Linked DNA regions of Thermogemmatispora onikobensis. The protein of the gene in region 1 binds, or shares a complex with, the protein of each later gene. Links are inferred from orthologs where the notes say so. Each region holds a gene or a part of one and is shown on either strand. Other genes may lie near its edges.

What was found.
Region 2: the proteins of prmC (region 1) and prfA are in contact, whole or in part, in a crystal structure (PDB 2B3T), measured with the Escherichia coli proteins. The link is inferred for Thermogemmatispora onikobensis from one-to-one orthologs.

Annotation. Positions count from the first base shown.
Region 1 is NZ_BDGT01000020.1:9,238-20,853, reverse strand. What follows is about bases 8,745-11,616. They hold prmC (peptide chain release factor N(5)-glutamine methyltransferase), read left to right. Parts: upstream 8,745-9,681; coding sequence 9,682-10,551; downstream 10,552-11,616. Other genes in these bases: BGC09_RS10530 (glycosyltransferase family 4 protein), read left to right, coding at 10,767-11,616; BGC09_RS10540 (DUF2203 domain-containing protein), read left to right, coding at 9,198-9,605; BGC09_RS10545 (hypothetical protein), read left to right, coding at 8,745-9,125. In the rest of the region: BGC09_RS10575 (PrkA family serine protein kinase), read left to right, coding at 179-2,074; sporulation protein YhbH, read left to right, coding at 2,368-3,516; BGC09_RS10560 (SpoVR family protein), read left to right, coding at 3,542-5,005; BGC09_RS10555 (hypothetical protein), read left to right, coding at 5,224-6,033; BGC09_RS10550 (sulfite oxidase-like oxidoreductase), read right to left, coding at 6,180-6,797; more of BGC09_RS10545, read left to right, coding at 7,182-8,744. UniProt on the Escherichia coli protein: Methylates the class 1 translation termination release factors RF1/PrfA and RF2/PrfB on the glutamine residue of the universally conserved GGQ motif, i.e. on 'Gln-235' in RF1 and on 'Gln-252' in RF2.
Region 2 is NZ_BDGT01000025.1:47,054-54,972, reverse strand. The notes cover bases 1-2,801. They hold prfA (peptide chain release factor 1), read left to right. Parts: upstream 1-751; coding sequence 752-1,852; downstream 1,853-2,801. Other genes in these bases: BGC09_RS12330 (pyridoxal-phosphate-dependent aminotransferase family protein), read left to right, coding at 2,093-2,801. In the rest of the region: more of BGC09_RS12330, read left to right, coding at 2,802-3,331; BGC09_RS12325 (HAD family hydrolase), read left to right, coding at 3,716-4,564; BGC09_RS12320 (NUDIX hydrolase), read right to left, coding at 4,661-5,392; BGC09_RS12315 (helicase C-terminal domain-containing protein), read left to right, coding at 5,789-7,919. UniProt on the Escherichia coli protein: Peptide chain release factor 1 directs the termination of translation in response to the peptide chain termination codons UAG and UAA.

The DNA.
Region 1 (11,616 bases):
GAGCAGCAGTCATTGTAGTCATAGCAGGCATAGAAGGAAAGGAACCTCGGCAAAGGCGTACACCCGGTGTAACAGTCAGTAAGCGTTCTTCCCGTCCCGCCGGCGCTGGTCTGAGGCGAAGCGTCCCGCCTGCAGAACTGGCCGGCAGCCTAGCAGACAGAAGAAGAAAGGGTAACCTATGGACCTGGTGAAGCGGTTAGAGGAATATCGGGACCGAGAGCGAGCACTTGCGTGGGAGGGGACGTTCGCCCAATACTTTGAGATCGCGTGTAAGAGGCCGAAAGTCGCCCGCCTCTCGCATGAGCGCATTTACGACATGATCATGGAGGCGGGTGTCGAGACTACGCGCAACGGCGAACTGCGGTACAACTTCTTCAGCCAGGAGATTTTCGGCATCGAGAAGGCGCTGCAGCAGATCGTCGACTACTTCCATTCGGCAGCCCAGCGCCTGGAGGTGCGCAAGCGCATTCTGCTGCTGATGGGGCCAGTTGGAGGCGGCAAGTCGACCATTGTGCAGTTGCTCAAGCGGGGCCTGGAAGCCTACACGCGCACCGAGGCCGGCGCCGTCTACGCGATCAAAGGTTGCCCGATGCATGAGGAGCCTTTGCATCTCATCCCCCAGGAGCTGCGCCCCGATATCGAGAAGGAGTTTGGCCTCTACATCGAGGGCGATCTGTGCCCGCGCTGCCGTTACATGCTCGATAACGAGTATCACGGGCGCATTGAAGATGTCCCCGTCCAGCGCATCGCCTTTAGCGAGAAGTATCGCGTCGGCATCGGCACGTTTACCCCATCAGACCCCAAGAGCCAGGACATCAGCGAGTTGGTTGGCGGCATCGACCTCTCGACGATCGGTGAGGTTGGTGTCGAGAGCGATCCCCGCGCCTACCGCTTCGACGGCGAATTGAACGTTGCTAATCGCGGCCTGATGGAATTCATCGAGATGCTCAAGGTCGATGAGAAGTTCCTGTATGTGCTGCTCACCCTCAGTCAGGAGCAGAATATCAAGACGGGCCGCTTTAGTATGATCTATGCCGACGAGGTGGTAGTCAGCCATACCAATGAGCATGAGTATCAGGCTTTCGTCGGCAACAAGAAGTCTGAGGCGCTGCAGGACCGCATCATTCTGGTGAAGGTGCCCTACAACCTGCGCGTCTCCGATGAGATCAAGATCTACGAGAAGCTCCTCAAGCAGAGCGCCCTGCGTAACGTGCATATTGCCCCGTACACGCTGCGTATTGCCAGCATCTTTGCTGTCCTGACGCGCCTGGAGCCATCGAAGAAGGCTGGTATGAGCCTGATGAAGAAGCTGCGCCTCTACGACGGTGAGGACATCGAGGACTTCAAGCAGAAGGATGTCCGCGAGCTGCAGGAGGAGGCCCAGCGCGAGGGCATGGACGGCATCTCGCCGCGCTATGTCATTAACCGTCTCTCGAATGCTCTGGTGCGTCAGAATGTGACCTGCATCAATCCGATCGATGCTCTGCGTGCTCTGCGCGATGGCCTTGATCAGCATACAAGCATTACACGCGAGGAGCGCGAGCGCTACCTCAACTTTATCAGTGAGGCGCGCAAGGAGTACGACGAGCTGGCCAAGAAGGAGGTGCAGCGCGCCTTCGTCTATTCCTATGAGGAGGCGGCGCGCACGCTGCTCAATAACTACCTGGACAACGTCGAGGCCTATTGCAATAAGACGAAGCTGCGCGATCCCATCACCGATGAGGAGATCGATCCCGATGAGCAGCTGATGCGCTCGATCGAGGAGCAGATCGGCATCACGGAGAACGCCAAGCGGGCCTTCCGTGAGGAGATTCTGATCCGCATTTCGTCGCTGGCGCGCAAGGGGCTGACCTTTGACTATACCAGCCATGAGCGCTTGAAGGAAGCCATCGAGAAGAAGCTCTTCGCCGATCTGCGCGATGTTGTCAAGATCACAACCTCGACGCGCACGCCTGATAAGGAGCAGCTGCGTAAGATTAATGAGGTGGTTGATCGTCTGATGACGGAGCATGGCTACTGCCATGTCTGCGCCAATGAGATCTTGCGCTACGTCGGAAGCCTGTTGAATCGCTAAGGAATAGTTTTCCAGGGGGTGAACCAGCCGCGCTGCCGAACTACCCAGGCCCTGGCGTGGCCGTGGCCAGCCACAGCGCTGAGCAGCCAGCCGATCGAGCCGCGCCACTCTCCTGCCCGGCTCTTGTTCGCTTGCCGATCGGCTGACTCTGGCAGGCTGACCAGGCTGACCAGAGCAGCTGCAGCGAAAGCAGAGGCCGGCCCAGGCCCAGGGTGTGGGGGTGAGGAGCTGGGCCGGTGGTTCATCCCCTGTTCTCTTTTCGCTGCGCTTCCAGCCAGGAAGGAGTGTACGCTATGTCCGTCTCGCAGCACGATTGGTCGCTGCACCGCAAGGGGCAGATTGACCAGGAGCGCCACAAGGAGAAGATTCGCGAGGCTATTAAAAAGAATCTGCAGGAGATTGTCAGCGAAGAGAGTATCATTCTCTCCGATGGCAAGAAGACGGTCCGCGTGCCGATCCGCTCGCTGGAGGAGTACCGCTTCCGCTATGATCCCGGGCGCCAGTCTCATGCGGGCCAGGGCGATGGCAAGAGCCGCGTCGGCGATGTGATTGCTCAGGAGCCACGCGCGGGCCGCGGCAAGAAAGGCGAGGCCGGCAAAGATCCCGGCTACGACTACTACGAGGCCGAGATCAGCATGGAGGAGCTGTCAGAGCTGATCTTCGAGGATCTGGAGCTTCCTAATCTGGAGCAGAAGCGCCAGCAGGAGCTGCAGACCGATGCCGTGCGCTTTACCGATATCCGCAAGCATGGCCCGCTGACCAATCTTGATAAGAAGCGCACCATTCTGGAGAATATGAAGCGCAATGCCGCCAAGGGCGAGCCGCGCTTTAAGGACATCAAGAACGAGGATCTGCGCTTCAAGGTCTGGGAGCCGACCATCCGCTACGAGTCGAACGCCGTGGTGATTGCCATGATGGATGTCTCCGGCTCGATGGGGGAGTTTGAGAAGTATATCGCCAGAAGCTTCTACTTCTGGATGGTGCGCTTCCTGCGAACGAAGTATAATAACGTCCATATTGTTTTCATCAGCCACCACACCGAGGCCAAGGAGGTCACGGAAGAGGAGTTTTTCCACAAGGGCGAGAGCGGCGGCACGCAGGTTTCGTCGGCCTATGAGCTGGCGCTACAAATCATCAAGGAGCGCTTTAATCCCCACGACTGGAATATCTACCCCTTCCATTTCTCGGATGGCGACAACCTTCCCTGGGATAATGATCGCTGCGTGCAGTTGGTGCAGCAGCTCATCGAGCTGTGCAATATCTTCGGCTATGGTGAGATCCGCGAGGGTCACTATCGCTCTCCCAGTACGTTGATGTCGGCCTATAGCCGTATCACGGACAAGAAGTTTGTGGCAGTGACGATCTCGGATAAGAAGGAAGTCTATCCGGCGCTGCGCAAGTTCTTCGCGCGCCGCGGCGACGCTGTGCCTGCTGGCAGATAAGTGTAACGGCAAGGGAGAGATGCCTATGGCGGAGACCGATCTGGAGCGCCTGCGTGATCGCATTGGCTATGCCTGGGATATTGCCCATGAGTTCGGGCTGGACCCCTTCCCGACTCATTTCGAGCTGGTCCCGGCGACCATCATGTACGAGTTCGCTTCCTACAGCCTGCCGGGCCGCTTCAGCCACTGGACTCACGGGAAGGCCTACTACCGTCAGAAGATGCTCTATGACCTGGGGCTGAGCAAGATCTATGAGATGGTGGTCAACACGAACCCGAGCTACGCCTTCCTGATGGAGATGAATGATCTGCTCCAGAATACCTTCGTGGCGGCGCATGTCTTCGGGCATACCGATTTCTTTAAGAATAATGTCTACTTCCAGCATACGTCGCGCCGGATGATCGAACGCGCCAGCCTCAATGCCGAGCGCATTGCCAGGTATGAGTTCGATCACGGCAAGCTGGAGGTGGAGCACTTTCTCGACGCCGTGCTCTCGATTCAGGAGCATGTTGACTACCATCTCTTCTTGAGAGGCGAGGACGACGAGGAGGAAGAGGAGCAGCTCAGACGAGGTGAGGAGTCTCGCACGCGGCCCTCGACGGAGTACGATGATCTCTGGGCACTGGATCGCGAGGCGAAGGAGCGTCGCGCCGAGGAGGAGCGTGAGCGCCGCCGGGGCCGTCCTCCAAAGTTCCCTGAGAAGCCTCAGAAGGATCTCCTGCTCTTTTTGATCCGCCATTCGCCTATTCTGGAGCCGTGGCAGCGCGATGTGATCGAGATTGTGCGCCAGGAGTTCTTGTACTTTGTGCCCCAGATGCAAACCAAGGTCATGAACGAGGGCTGGGCCTCTATCTGGCATTCGCGCATCATGCGCGAAATGGCCGATCGCGGCATTATCTCCGATGCCGAGACGGTGGAGTTTGCGCGCATGCACGCGAGCGTCCTTTCGCCTTCGCGCACCTCGCTCAATCCTTACTATCTGGGCTACAAGATTTTCGAGGATATCGAGCGCCGCTGGGATAGCCCAACCAGGGAGGAGCAGGAGCGCCTGGGGCGCAAGCCGGGCATGGGTCGCCAGAAGATCTTTGAGGTTCGCGAGCTGGATAACGATGTCTCCTTCTTGCGCAACTATCTGACCAAGGATCTGGTTGAGGAGCTGGATCTTTACCTGTATAAAAAGGAAGGCGATGAGTGGGTGATTGTAGAAAAGAACTGGGAGAAGGTGCGCGACGGCATCGTGGCCAGCATGACCAACTTTGGCTTCCCCTATATTGTGGTCGACGACGGCGACTATCGGGGCAACCGTGAGCTATACCTGCGTCATCTGCACGAGGGCCAGGACCTTGACCTGGTCTATGCTGAGAGAACGCTGCAGTATGTCTATCAGCTCTGGGGCCGCCCGGTGCATCTGGAGACAGTCTACGATGGCAAGCGCATTCTGCTCTCTTACGATGGGGAGCGCAGTAGTAAGACGACGCTTGAGCGCTGATGGCTGGCTCGGACCCCTATGGACTGGCGCGGTAGCTGGCTGCTTCTGCCTGGCCGCCGCGCCACTTGTCTTTTTGGGTGATCTGCTCTAAAATATGGCCTTGGGTTACCTATTCCTGCATTTCCTCCAGGTACTTGAGGGGTAAAAACGGACCACTGGCGGGCGCTCCTCTTTGTCGCTCCTGGTCGAGATCGCTGATATCTTCCAGGGAGGAGTGTATGCCGTTTACCGCAAACATGTTCATCGCTCAAGAGGCCGGGTTGTGGCAGTTGATTGGCATCTACTATGAACCGCAGCAGGAGGATGCGCCAGCCTTCGCCGAGGGACTCCGGCAGGTGATCGATCGTGCTCGCTGGAGCGCAGTGAGCAATGAGATGCTCTATAGGGAGGGGTTGCCCAAGGGGATCTCTCTGCGCATTGTGCATCGAGAGGAGGATCGACTGACCCCTGCTCAGGAGGAGGTGCTGCAGGAGAATGGCTTCGTTCAGAGTGCTGGGGACTGGTCCCAGCCCTTTCCCCTCAGCTGGGAGCTGGATGAGGGCTATCGGGCGCTCCAGGAGGAGCTGGTGCGGCGAGTCGATCCTCGTGATCCCCGCCTTCCTCACGATGAGCACACCAGCGTCGCAGTGCACAATATGAACGTCCTCATGGAAGCTGCGCGTACTGCGCTCGGCCTCGATCTGGATGGCTCCTTTGAGAGCGTGAAGAAGCTGGACGAGCTGCTCCTGATGGAGGAGGTGGAGCCGGAATGGCGCTTTCGGGTCCTCTCGCCGGCGACGCTGATCGCCTGTGGTGACTATACGGCTGAGGTGGCTGTGCGCACCTTTCCTGAGCTGCACTGGAGCGATGATAAGGCGGATGAGGCTCATCCGCTGGCGTTTGAGGGAAGCCTCACCCCAGAGAGTGGCAGTGGAGGGAAGATGAACCCACGCGGTAAGGCCAGAAAGCGCTGTCTTTACGGAGCTGGCGACTCGCTCTATAGTTTGATCGCGGTCGTGATTAACATGCTGCGCAGGAACCGCTCCTAGCGCTCTGTCTCAATCGACGTACTGCGCCGCGCCGGTGCTCCGGCCAGCCTTGCTGAGGTCAAGCTTCGGCAATGATGGGGCGGGGCGACCGGCGCGCGGTCTGTTTTCTGTTGCCTGCTAGCGAAAGGGCAGGCAACTACAAGCAACTACCAGTAGCGTTCTTCCTGCCACGGGTCGCCGCGGTTGTGGTAGCCGCGCATCTCCCAGAAGCCCGGGCGGTCCTCAGCCATGAACTCCAGTCCGTCGAGCCACTTGGCGCTCTTATAGAAGTAGAGCTTGGGTACGACCAGGCGCACCGGGCCGCCGTGCTCCGGCTCCAGGTCTTTGCCATCGTGCTTGATAGCGATCAGCACGTCATCGTCGTCCAGGCTGGAGAGCGGCATATTGGTCGTATAGCCGGTCCAGGAATGGGCCATGACGTACCTGGCGCTCGGCAGCGGGCGGGCGCGCTTGAGAAGCTCGCGGATGTGGACGCCTTCCCAGGTGTTATCGAAACGGCTCCAGGTGGTGACGCAATGGATATCGGTGGTAATGGTCACCCGTGGTAGCGCGAGGAATTCTTCCCAGGTCAGTTCAAGAGGATGTTCGACCTCGCCGGTGATCTTGAGTCGCCAGTCGGGCGGGAAGCTCGGCGTGCGCTCGTAGCTCAGTACAGGCCATTTCTTGGTCAGATACTGGCCGGGCGGCAGCCGGTCTGCTCCCATCCCTTCTTTGGCGGTGGGATTGGTTGCTGTTTCGGATGCCTGTCGTTTAAACAGACTCATGCGGCTTGACTCCTTGTGCCTGGTAATCTCCAGGTGAGCAATAGCTGGCAAAGGTCAGGCAGACAGTATGTTACAACAGTCATAACAGTCTCGCCCAGAGGAAAATTCCCCTGGGCTGGTGAGGGACTCCAGAGGACTGCTGATGGGCGGGTGTTGTGCTTTATTCTAGCAGGCACTACAATAGAGGGGCAGCTGTACAAGCGAGGGTGCCGGCCTGGTGAGGACCAGACCACGGAGGAATGAAGCAGGATAGATAGGATGGCCGGAGACAGGGGTGGGCGAGAGCAGGCCGCGAGCTTGAGCAGATCCCTCGCTTTACCAGTGAGCAGAGCAGATCACTACGTGGGTTTACCTGCTGGAGGCAGAGGCAGGAGGGAGCGTGCGATGATTACGGTCCTTCTGGCAATCGGCGGGGCGCTGATTGTCATGGCTATATTGACGGTGGGTCGCCTGGGATTTGGACGGCGGGAGCCGTTTGAGGCCCGCCGCTTTCTGCGCTGGTTCGGGAGCTATTTCCTCTTCAACGTCCTCTTTTGCTTTCTACTCGTCTATTTTGAACTTCCGGCGCTGACTGGACCGCTAGGGGGCTGGCAGTGGGTGCTCTGGCCGCTGGCGATCAGTAGCCTGGCGAACCTCTTATCGCTGTTGCGTCCGATTCTCAGAGTAGGGGAGGAGACGGCGACGAGTACAGAGAGACGCCGGGTGACGCGGGGACAAGGGGCACGACAGGAGGAGGTGGGCAAGCAGAGTCAGGCTGTTGCGCGTGGGAACGTGGCGGCTGGCCTCTTTGGGCTGGTAGTAGTGGGGATCGTGGGGTTGGTGGTTTCGGGACTCATCGTCGTCTTCACTACCTGGTTTGACAGCAATGCCAAAGCTCTGGCGGCCATTCCCCAGATCAAAGCGGCCAACTCGCCGACGCTGCCGCCGACTGATCCCAACCATATTGTGCTGGTCAGTCCAGGTGTAGCGGCCTACGAGGGGCAGCAGATCCTGGGGGCTACCGGCCAGAATCTCGGATCGACCTACAATCTCGATCCTAACAGCTACACACTGCAGTCCATCAACCATCACCTCTACTACGTAGCGCCGCTCAGCTACAACAACATCTTTGTCAATCTCTCCAACTCCCATACTCCTGGCTTTGTAGTTGTCGATGCTGAGAATCCCGAAGCGACTCCGCGGCTGATGACTGGGGGAGATAAGACCCTGGCCTATTTGCCGGGGGCTTTGCTCAATCAGGATCTGCTGCGTCACGTTTATCTGAGCGGCTACACCTATGGGCGTCTGGTTGATCCAACGTTAGAGTTGGATGACCGCTATCATCCCTACTGGACCATCTCGCTGATGCAGCCTTCGCGAGGCTATACCGGTGACGTCCTGAGCGAGGTCCTGCTGGTTGATGCCCATACTGGCCAGATCACGCGCTATCTTCCCCAGGAGGTTCCGAGCTGGGTGGATCGCGTCATGCCGGCGGCGACCGTCACGCAGTACCTGCAGTGGTGGGGTCTCTACCATGCCGCTCCCTGGTTCAATCCTTCGGGCGCCAATCAGCAGGTGCCGGCGAGCGAGCCCCAGCTGCTTTATAACAGTGTTGATCAGCCGGTCTGGCTGGTGCCCATGACCTCCTCGTCGCTCAATGACAATTCCAGTACGGGCATCGTTCTCTTTGATACCCATACGAATCGCGGAACGTTCTACCCGCTGACGGGGATTGGCATCGGGAGCAATGTCGAGAATACCATTCAGTCGACGCGAGCTAATCTGCGCAGCTACGATGTTGATAGTGTACAGCTCTATCAGCTCTATGGAGAACCGACCTGGGTCGCCATCTTTGTCCAACATGTCAGCAGCGGCAGTATCTTTCAGGCGGTGGGCATTGTGGACGCACGCAACCTCAATGGCAGCAATGTCCAGTACGATACGACGCTGAGCGGCGCCTTGCAGGCTTATCAGCAATGGCTGACGCAGCAGGCGTCAGCCGCCAACCGCCCCACCAGCGGCACCGTCAAGAGCGTGGTAGGCAAGGTGGTGCGCATTGCTTCCGTACAGGAGGGGTCGAACACAATCTTTTACCTGCAGCTTGCTGGCCAGCCGTACATCTTCACGGCTAATCTCTCGCTCTCGCCGAAATTGCCGCTGGTGCAGCCTGGGGATGTAGTCAAAGGCGACTATTATGATAGCGGTGGGCAGGTGATGGTCTTTAAGACTTTCGATGATGTGAGCATCCAGCTCGCTGGACCAACGGCGACCCCGCCACCAACGGCTTCGCCGCAGGTGACTCCTACGCTGCCCCCTGCGAGCAAGGGCACTCCCTCCGCTGGTCGCTAGCCGCGGGTCTGGGGGGAGAGCGGCAGGGCAGACAGCTGGAGTGACAGTAGTCCTAAAAGAAGGAGGGTTGGGATGCCTCATTATTTTACGCGCGAGGAGGCCGAGGCCCTACTGCCGGTCATCTCGCCGATCCTGCATCATATTCAGGAGCAGCGGCGTCAGCTCAGGGAGGGGGAAGAGCGTGCTCATGCGATCCGACTGCGTATCATGAAAAATGGTCATGATGTCAATGAGACCATGATGGAGATTCAGCGAGCGCAGGTGCTCCATCTGCGGCGGCTGCAGGAGGCACTGGCGGAACTTAGCGAGTTGGGCTGTGAGTTGAAAGATCCCGATATGGGTCTGGTTGACTTTTTGAGCCTGCGGGAGGGACGGGAGGTCTATCTCTGCTGGCACCTGGGGGAAGAGCGCATCAAGTACTGGCATCCACTTGATGCGGGCTTTCAGGGGCGACGCCCGCTTGATGAGGAGCAGGAGTAGAGCGGGGGGAGAACGGAGGAGGCTGAAGCAGGCTGCTGAGTCGAGACAAGTCGGAGCGAACGAGGGAGGAAGGCTGATGACGGTCGGAGAGGCCCTGGAGTGGGGAAGGCGTCTGCTCCAGGCCGCTGGCCGACCCGCTCAGGAGGCTGGACGTGATGTGCAGGTGCTGCTGGGCCATGTCCTGGGCGTGGAGCGCGCAGCCCTCTATGCTCATCCTGAGCGGGAGCTGACAGCGGCAGAGTGGCAACGCTTGACGGCTTTACTGGAGCGGCGCCAACGCGGTGAGCCAGTGGCCTATCTGCTTGGTCACAAGGAGTTTTTCGGGCTGGACCTGCTCGTCGATCGGCGTGTTCTCATTCCGCGCCCCGAGACAGAGCTCCTGGTAGAGGAGGTTCTTGCTGAAGCGCGGAAGCGCTTGAGGCGGGAAGAGGTGCCGATCGTGGCCGATATCGGCACTGGCTCTGGTGCGATCGCCGTGGCTCTAGCGGTGAGTGAGCCGCGTCTGCCCTACCTGTATGCCTGCGACAGCTCGGCGGAGGCGCTAGAGGTCGCGCAACTGAACTGTCAGCGGCATGGAGTCAGTCAGCGCGTGCGCCTGCTGCAGGGTGACCTGGCGGAGCCGCTGCCCGAGCCGGTCGATTTGCTGGTGGCCAACCTTCCCTATGTTGGCACTGAGGAGCGAGAGCTGCTTGCCCCGGATGTGCGCGACTTTGAGCCACCGGAGGCTCTCTTTGCCGGTCCCCGCGGTTTAGCGCTGCTGGAGCGCCTGCTCCGGCAGCTCCACGAGCGTCCCCTGCTCAAAGAGCGGGCGATGGTCTTTCTAGAGATCGGCCATCGGCAGCGTGAGGCGCTAGAAGCACTCGCTCGCCAGCTCTGGCCTGCGCTGCGACTGACCTGTCGACGCGATTATGCGGGTCAGGAGCGCCTCCTCATTCTGGCCTTCTGAGGCGTCTTCTCTCTGCGGACTGACCGTAGAGGGTAGCCGCCCGCGCGGCGGACGGAGAGAGAATGACGACCGGGGTAAAGGGTAAGAGACGAAAGCACGCCAGATGGGCATACTCTTTTCCTTTGCTCTCCCATTCCGGACTAGTATAAATCGGGGAACTCATTGCGTTCCTTCTGATAGAGTCCGTATAATCGGACTACCGTTGTGTTTCCTGGATGGCTGCCACTACACTGGAAGTGGTGAAGCTGGCCGGCCAGGGCAACGGAGAGGCAGATGAAGAACACGGTGAGGAGCAGCGACAGGCTCCTCACAGGAGACGGTACATGGTCCAGGCCGGTGACTTGCAGTTGACTATGGCGGCGCTTCTGCCTGTGGCTTCCTGGCTTCCTCCACTGGCGCTGCCCTTGCTCGGAGGCATTGCTGCTTTTGTTCTGACCTATCTGCTGACTTTTGTCGTGCGAGCGCTCTGTCGCCGTATGGGTTGGCTCGACTATCCTTCGGAGCGCCGTGTGCATACGGTCCCTGTCCCTCGTTTGGGAGGCGTGGCTATTTTTCTCTCGTTCGTGGTGGCCTCGCTGCTCTTCTATACGCCAGCGCGCAATATCCCTACCTCTCTGTATGTGGAGAGTACGGTCTACTGGCTGTTCCTGCTGGCTTCGCTGCTCCTGGTGACGGTCCACCTCATCGATGATCTGATTGGTTTGAAACCTCTGATTAAGTTGCTGGCGCAAACGGTGGCGGCGGCGATTCTGCTGGCGCCCTGGGAGGGCCGCTTTCACGGGATCTTTCTCTTCTCCTTTAATAATCCTTTTGCTCCTGGCCTGGTCTATCTGGGAGTGCGCGATAATGCGATCACGCTAGCGGCGATCCCTGCCCTTTGCTTTACCTGGTTCTGGATGGTGGGCATGATGAATACGGTCAATCTGATCGATGGGGTCGATGGATTGGCCGCTGGAGTGGTAGGGATCACCGGTCTGTTTACCGCTTTGATTAGCTGGGTCTTCCATCAGGAGAGCATCGCGGTACTGGCGGCAATCTTCACGGGTGCGGTGCTGGGCTTTCTGC
Region 2 (7,919 bases), on another replicon or contig:
CCTTCGGGCAAAAGATGCCTCTCTCTGGGGTGAGCCGTCTCGCCAGCGTTTCAGCCTCTCTCCTTCCTTAGCTCGGGGGCCATCACGCCGTTGGCTGTCAGGCTGCTCTCAACCGAGAGCCACGGGCCGCTCTCCCCTCTCCTGGCTCGCGCTGGGCCTGACCTGGTCCAACCAGGAACCCGGTTCCCCATTGCCTGGCCCTGGCCCGCTCCAGGCTCTACACTTTTGAGTATAGAGATGCTTGCCAAGAACAGCAACCACCCTGATGCTGTGTCAGCAAGATCGGCGCCGCTGTGTTATAATACAATGGAAAGGGTTTGTTCCTGTTTGTCATCATGCGCGATCTTCCGCGTCTATCATCCGTTGCCCATCGCGCCAGTCCTGCTGGCGCTGAGAGCTACCTGCTCGCTGCCGGGTAGCTACTTCCTTCTCTGCTCAGAACAGAACAGGGCCATGCCTGCTCTGCATGTGTCAGCGTGATAAGCTGCTTGAACTGCTCTCCTGCCGAGATCCTCTGCACAGCATACCGGGTCGGTCCTCGCAACGCGACACCGGGTGCGCGCGCACTGCGGCACGATAGCACGCACAGCTACTACCTGCCAGGCACACAACCACCGGTCAGGTCAGGCCGGTCACTCTGCAGCGGCAAGAGGCCCAGAGACGCGGAGCGGCAGAGCTGCCAGCATCTGCCCCGCCAGAGAGGGCAGCCCTGCTGCGAGATTAGTACCAGCCAGTCAGCGAGGGATCATCTATGGATTTAATGCAGAAGCTTGAAAGTCTGGCCAATCGCTACGAGGAACTGAATACGCTCATGGCCCAGCCCGAGGTTCTGAGCAATATCCCTCTGCTCCAACGCTACGGGCGTGAGCAGGCCGAGTTAGAAGAAGTCGTTCAGAAATATTATCAGCTGCGCACAACGCTCAAAGAACTGGAGGAGGCCGAGGAGCTGGAGCGCGAAAGCGACGACCCCGCCCTGCGCGAGCTGGCGCGCGAGGAGATCACGCGCCTGAAAGAGCGCCGCGAGCTGCTGACCGAGGAGGTCAAGCTGGCCTTGCTGCCTAAAGATGCGATGGATGAGAAGAATGCCATCGTGACGATCCAGGGCGGCGCCGGCGGTGAGGAGGCCGCCCTTTTCGCTGCCGATCTCTTCCGCATGTATAGCCGCTACGCTGAGCAGCGCCGCTGGAAGATCGAGATTCTCGATCTGAACGAGACCGATCAGGGCGGGATCAAAGATATCACGTTTCTGGTGCGCGGCAAGGGGGCCTATCGCCGCTTGAAATACGAGGGCGGCACCCATCGCGTCCAGCGCGTTCCCGTGACAGAGGCCAATGGACGCATCCATACCTCTACAGCGAAGGTAATCGTGCTGCCCGAGGCCGATGAGGAGATTAACATCGAGATCAAGGAGAGCGATATCCGTATCGACGTCTTCCGCTCGACAGGCCACGGCGGCCAGAGCGTGAATACAACCGATTCGGCGGTGCGCATTACCCACCTGCCCACCGGCCTGGTGGTCACCTGCCAGGACGAGAAGTCGCAGCTGAAGAATAAGGAGCGAGCACTCTCAGTCTTGAAAGCTCGCCTCTGGGACCTGGAGGAGGCCCGCCGCCAGGAAGAGCTGGGGAAAGCGCGTCGCTCACAGGTGCAGATGGGCGACCGCAGCGAGAAGATCCGGACCTATAATTTCCCCCAGGACCGCGTGACCGACCACCGCATCGGTCTGACTCGCTATAATTTGCAAGGCGTGCTCGACGGCGAGCTGGACGAGTTTATCGATAATTTGATCGCCGCCGACCAGGCCGATCGCTTGCAGCGCCTCTTTGCTGAAGAGCCTGCCGCCGTCCAGTAAACTACGGAAGCAGGGGGCTGATTGTCTCAGGCACACATATCCGCACCTCTCCCCAGCCGCTCCACCGGCTCTGGCGCCTCCTTCAGCCCTCTCTCCCAGCCTGAGCACCATGACGGCCCTCTGATACCGGCAAAGATGGCTGCGATGTGCTATCCTACTTCCGTGAGGAGAGAAGGGCCACAACGATGGAGAGGGTATGTTTGCACTATTTCTCTGAGCGAAAGGTAGGCTTTTTCTTCGATGACTCCACTACTGCCGGGTCAGACGTCTCTCATCCAGAGCACTTTCTCGGAACTTCATCCCCCCTATCGACTGTTGCTCGGGCCAGGACCCTGTAACGTTGATCCGCGCGTCCTGCTCGCAGCCTCCGCTCCGCAGCTGGGGCATCTCGATCCTTTTCTGCTTGACACACTCGGCGCCATCGCCAACCAGCTGCGCCAGGTTTTTCAGACACAGAATGAGCTGACGCTCTGTGTCTCTGGCTCAGGCTTTGCAGGCGCAGAGGCTGTGCTCTGCAATCTGCTAGAGGAGGGTGATACGCTCATCGCTGGAAGCCTGGGCTTCTTCAGTGGAAAGATTGCAGAAATCGCCCAGCGGATCGGGGCCCGGGTGATTCTGCTGGAGAGCGAGCCGGGGCAGCCGCTCGATCCGCAGCAAGTGGCCGCAGCGTTTGCCAGGCATCCCGAGGCGAAGCTGTTCGCCACGGCCATTGCGGAGACCTCCACGGGCCTGCTCCAGCCTTTGGAAGAGCTGGAGCGCATCACACATGCCCACGAGGCGCTCTTCGTCGTCGACGCGGTCTCGGGTCTGGGGGGCATCCCCATCAATGTCGAGCAGATGAAGATCGACGCTTGCTACGCGGGCAGCCAGAAATGCCTCGGCGCCCTCCCTGGCCTGGCCCCGCTGACCCTGAACGCGCGCGCTGTTGAGGCAATCAAGCGGCGCCGCAAACCGGTACAGAGCTATTATCTTGATCTGCTGGCTCTCCAGCGCTATTGGAACGGCGATCATGCCTATCATCACACGGCCTGCAGCAATCTACTCTTCACTATGCATGAGGCTTTACGTATTGTGCTTGAAGAGGGGCTTGAGGCCCGCTGGCAGCGTCACCGCCTTCATGGGGAGGCGCTACGCGCTGGTTTACAGGCCCTGGGCCTTACCCTGCTACCCCGCCCCGGCTACGAGCTCCCCGTGCTGACCGCCGTTCGCCTCCCTTCCTCGGTCTCCGAGAGCCTGCTGCGCCAGCAACTGCTGACCGGGTACAGTATCGAGGTCGGCGGCGGCCTCGGCTCCCTGAAAGGGCAGCTGCTCCGTATCGGATTGATGGGCTACAACGCCTGCCGTAAGAATGTTGAGACGGTACTGGCGGCCCTTGAGCAACTCTTGCCCTCATACGATTGGCCGGTCCAGGCCGGGGCAGCTCTGACCGCCGCCGCCGCGGTCTACAGCAAAGAAGAACGACCATCCGGGGACGCCTGAGAGCGGGAAAATAGATCAGGCAGGCCCACTGGCCGCCGCTCTACCAGTGGGCCTGCCTGAGGAGAGAGAGCCTGCTGCTCCAGGCCACAGCGCTGGAGGCAGAAAAACATGAGGCCAAGCCACTCGCGGAACGTTCACAATGACGGCGTCGCCTCAGCCTCCGCTGTCTCGTCCAGCCCCTTCCCTACGCGGCACTCCCTGCAAACCAGGGAACCGGGAGCATCATAGGAGCCGATCCAGCAGCTAAGGCGATCAATCCCTCGGTCATGATGAGGAGGAAGTGACAGGCTCTCGTCTGTTCAGGCTGGCGGCTGAAAGCCGGCAGAATGGCGCAACTCGCTTGCTCGCTCTCGAACGAACGAGCAGACTGGAAAAGAGGTGACTATGCGTCTTGAGCAACCCCAGGCAATCCGCACGATTTTCTTTGATGCTGGTCAGACGCTCCTGCAACCCTACCCTTCTGTTGTCGAAATCTGCCAGCAGGTCTGCCAGCGGGCTGGCCTGGACGTTGATCTGCCACGCCTCAAGCAGGGCCTGATCGAGGCGGAAGACTTCTTCTACCGCCAGGTCCGCCTGGATCGCCATACCTGGGCCAGCGAGCAGGCCATCAATGAGCTGTGGCTGGGTTACTACGTCAGTATGCTTCGCCAGGCCGTCGATGAGCGCAGAGAGCAGCGCCTCTACGAGCTGGCACGAGCCATCACGGAGGAGTTTGCGGCACATACGAGCTGGGAAGTCTTTCCCGACGTCGTGCCCACGCTGGAGGTACTGCAACACCATCACTATACGCTTGGCGTGATCTCAGACTGGGGCATCAGCCTCGGCTCCATCCTGCATCGTCACCGCCTGACGCGCTTCTTCGACTGCGTGATCATCTCAGCTGTTGCCCGCTACGCCAAGCCATCGACATTGCTCTATGAAACGGCGCTAAAGCGGGCCAATGCTATTGCTGATTACACGTTGCACATCGGCGACTCCTACATCCATGATGTGCTCGGCGCTCGCTCTGCGGGCATTACACCTGTGCTGCTCGATCGCTCCCATCGCCTGCGCAGCAGTGATGTCGACTGCCTTCTCATACACTCGCTGACAGACCTGCTGACGCTGCTCGAGCTGCCAGGCGCTCGCCAAGGAAGGCCCAGCGCCGAAGAGGCTACGCCTGCCCTGCAGTCCACGAGGAGTGACCAGAATGGAGCCCAGCAGCCGCCTGACAAATCGTCTCGACAGAGATAGATCTCGCCTTTTCTCTAGCGGGGAGGAAGAAAGCGCTATAGCAACCAGGCAAGACGCGAGCGGCGCCCTCGCCTCCCCAGCTCCCGCCGCCCCGCCCTACTGGCGCGCGACTGCCGCCGGATTGAAACGATAGAGGCGGGCGGGTCGGTGGGTTCCTTCCATTTTCTTGGCCCCCGTATCCTCCAGAATACCGGTGGAGAGAATCTTCTTGCGGAAATTACGCTTGTCCAACTTGCGGTGAAGAATGATTTCGTAAACGCGCTGCAGCTCGCGCAGCGTGAACTGCTCCGGTAGCAAGTTAAAGGCGATGGTCGTATACTCCAGCTTGCCCCGAATCCGCTGGAGCGTGTAGGCCAGAATCTTGGCGTGATCAAAAGCCAGCTCCGGCAGATTGTACATGGAAAACCAGCCGACATCACTGGCATCATCCGCTGCGCGTACCTGCAAGCGCTCCGAATCGAGAAGTGCGTAGTAAACGACCGTGATCACCCGCATGCGCGGATCGCGTCCAGGATCGCCAAAGGTATAGAGCTGCTCCAGATAGACGTCCTGGACGCCTGTCTCCTCATGCAGCTCACGCTTGGCTGCATCCTCCAGCGACTCATCAATATGTACAAAGCCACCCGGAATAGCCCACATCCCCTCATACGGCCAGGAGCGCCGCTTGACCAGCAGCACTTGCAGATCGGATTGGCGAATGCTCATCATCACCACGTCAACGGTCACCGATGGCCGCTCATACTTCGAGGGATCATAATGATGGGCCTGGGCCTCTGCACTCGGTGTCTGGCTCTGCCCACTGCTCATCTGCTCGTTCTGCTCACCCATAGTTGTTGTTTGGAATAAAGTAAGAAAGCCAGGAGACAGCTCAGCGGTGAAAAGAGGCCACACTCAGGATGAGCGTCGCGAGAGCAAGCTGCGTCGGTCTTCAGGTCAGGTGGCTCACTGCGAGAAGCGTGCACCTTTCCCCGGCCTGGCGCCCGCTCGCTCATCCATTGCGTGTTGTGCCACGCTCCTCACAATGCGTGTCTCGTTGACGCTAAAATAGCTGACTCTGGCACTTCTGTCAAGTGGCGTGCTGGGAGGGAAAGCAGCAGGCCCCCACCTACCGCCAGGTCTCGCCATCGCCCCGCCCGCCCAGTCTGACATTGTCCCCCAACGACAGCTGTGATATACTGGCACAAGCAGCACAAACATCTGTTCAGTTGTGGGGGAGAGCCATTGATGGCAGGTCTAGACTTGCACCAGATTGATTCCTACACCATCGCCGAGAAAATCAAGGAGAATGCCGGTGGCACCCTTTACCGCTGTCAGCCAGCGAAACGCGCTCGCGCCGAGATCTTTCTCAAGGTCAGTGCTCTCCCCTTGCTTACCGAGGCCGACCAGCAGCTTTTTCAGGAACGAGCACGCCACCTGAAAAGACTTGCCGGCAACCGCGCTATTGCTTCGGTGAGAGACTACGGCTTCTTCAACCAGCCCGGCAGCGATCGGTGCTACGGTTATCTCGTGTTGCACGATCTTCCCAGCGAGGACATTGCACACTATTTTCAGGGACAGGACTGCCTATCCCCCGAGCAGATTCTGCCGGTGTTGCTCTCCATTGGCGATGCCTTGCATATGGCACATCAGCGCAAGGTGGTGCATGGCAATCTCCACCCGGGCTGCATTCTTGGCGAGCCTATCCATGCAGTGCTGACCGACTTTGCTCTGGCTTGCCGCGACGGGTACCTGACTTACGACGACGAGCCTGCAGCTTTGCCCTATAAAGCCCCGGAGCATCTGCGCGGCTCTCCTCTGCCGGCCAGCGATCAGTATGCTCTGGCGGCCCTGGTCTATCACTGGCTCTGCGGGCGCCCTCCCTATGAGGGACGGACAGCCGCAGAACTGCTCGCTCAGCAGGAACGCCAGCAGCTGATCAGGCCGCGCAACCTGAACCCGACGCTTTCACCAGAGCTGGAAGCAGTGCTACTGCAGGCCCTGGCCTCTGATCCTGGGGAGCGCTTTCCCCACGTGCGCGCTTTTACCGACGCCTGTCTGGCCGCCATCAAGGGTCTGCCCCATCGCTACCAGGCTCAAGAGCGCGAGCGTGGAATGGTACCGCCAATCATCCAACCTCCACCGCCAGTACGGACGACCTCGCCCAGCGAGAACAGCCCCGCTGCCTCGCACCATGTGGCTTCAACCATCCCGGCCACCGCTATTCCTGCTCGCCCAGCTCCCGCAGCTCCTTCCCAGGAGCCTGGATCTGATAGTCCAGTCCCATCGACACATGAGAAGCCTGCAGAGGTAGAAGAAGAGGAAGGTCTGCTGACCATCGTACGCGCTGACCTGCGCCAGGGCGGTATCCTCTCGCGCCGTTTGCCAGGCTACGAAGAGCGGCCCGCCCAAATCGCTATGGCCGAGCTTGTGGCCCGCGCGCTGGAGCAAAGGCACCACGCCATCCTCGAAGCGGCCACCGGCACCGGCAAATCGCTGGCCTACCTTGTTCCCATCGTTCGCTCGGGCCGCGTAGCCATTATCAGCACTGCCAACAAAGCACTTCAAGAGCAGCTCTTTTACAAAGATATTCCTTTCGTCCAGCAGCACATCAAGCCTTTTGAGGCGGCCCTGGTCAAAGGTATGGGCAACTATCTTTGTCTGGATCGCCTCGAAAGCGAGCGCCTCGGCATGCAGCTCTACGCCAAAAATCGCGAGTTTCGCCGGCTCTACGAGCTGACCCAGGACCCCGGCGCCGATTTCAACGGCGATATTGAGAGCCTCGATTTCCCTCTCTCCGCCGACCTGCGTAGCCGGGTTGTGGCCGAGCGCGACCAGTGCGCCTGGAGCAAATGCCCTTTCTTCTTCGACTGCTACGTCCGGCAGATGCGCCTGCGCGCCGAGCAGGCGCAGATCATCGTGGTGAATCACACGCTGCTGCTGCTCGATGCAGCCCTGGAGGGCCACCTGCTCCCCGAGCGCGATATCATCGTGCTGGACGAAGCTCACCATCTTGAAGAGGAGGCAACCCGGGCCTTCACTATCACCATCAGCCCCAACCAGATCCGCACCCTGCTCGCCCAGCGCATGCTGAAGGAGCATAGCCGCTTGAGCCTCCAGGACGAGGCCGAGCGCGCCTGGCTCACAACCTGGCGCCGCCTGGAGCAGTTGGCTCGTTCCTACGGACCTGGTGCCCGCTTGAACCTCCAAGAACCACTGGAGGAAGGATTGCAGCTAGCGACAGTCATCGCCCAGCTCGCCGATTCTCTACGCCAGGAGCGCCCCCGCGACCTGCCCGAAAAGGAGAGCACCCTCTACGATCGACTGCTCAAGCGCACGCAGAATCTGGCTGAGCACATTCGCACCGTGTTCGCCGTCA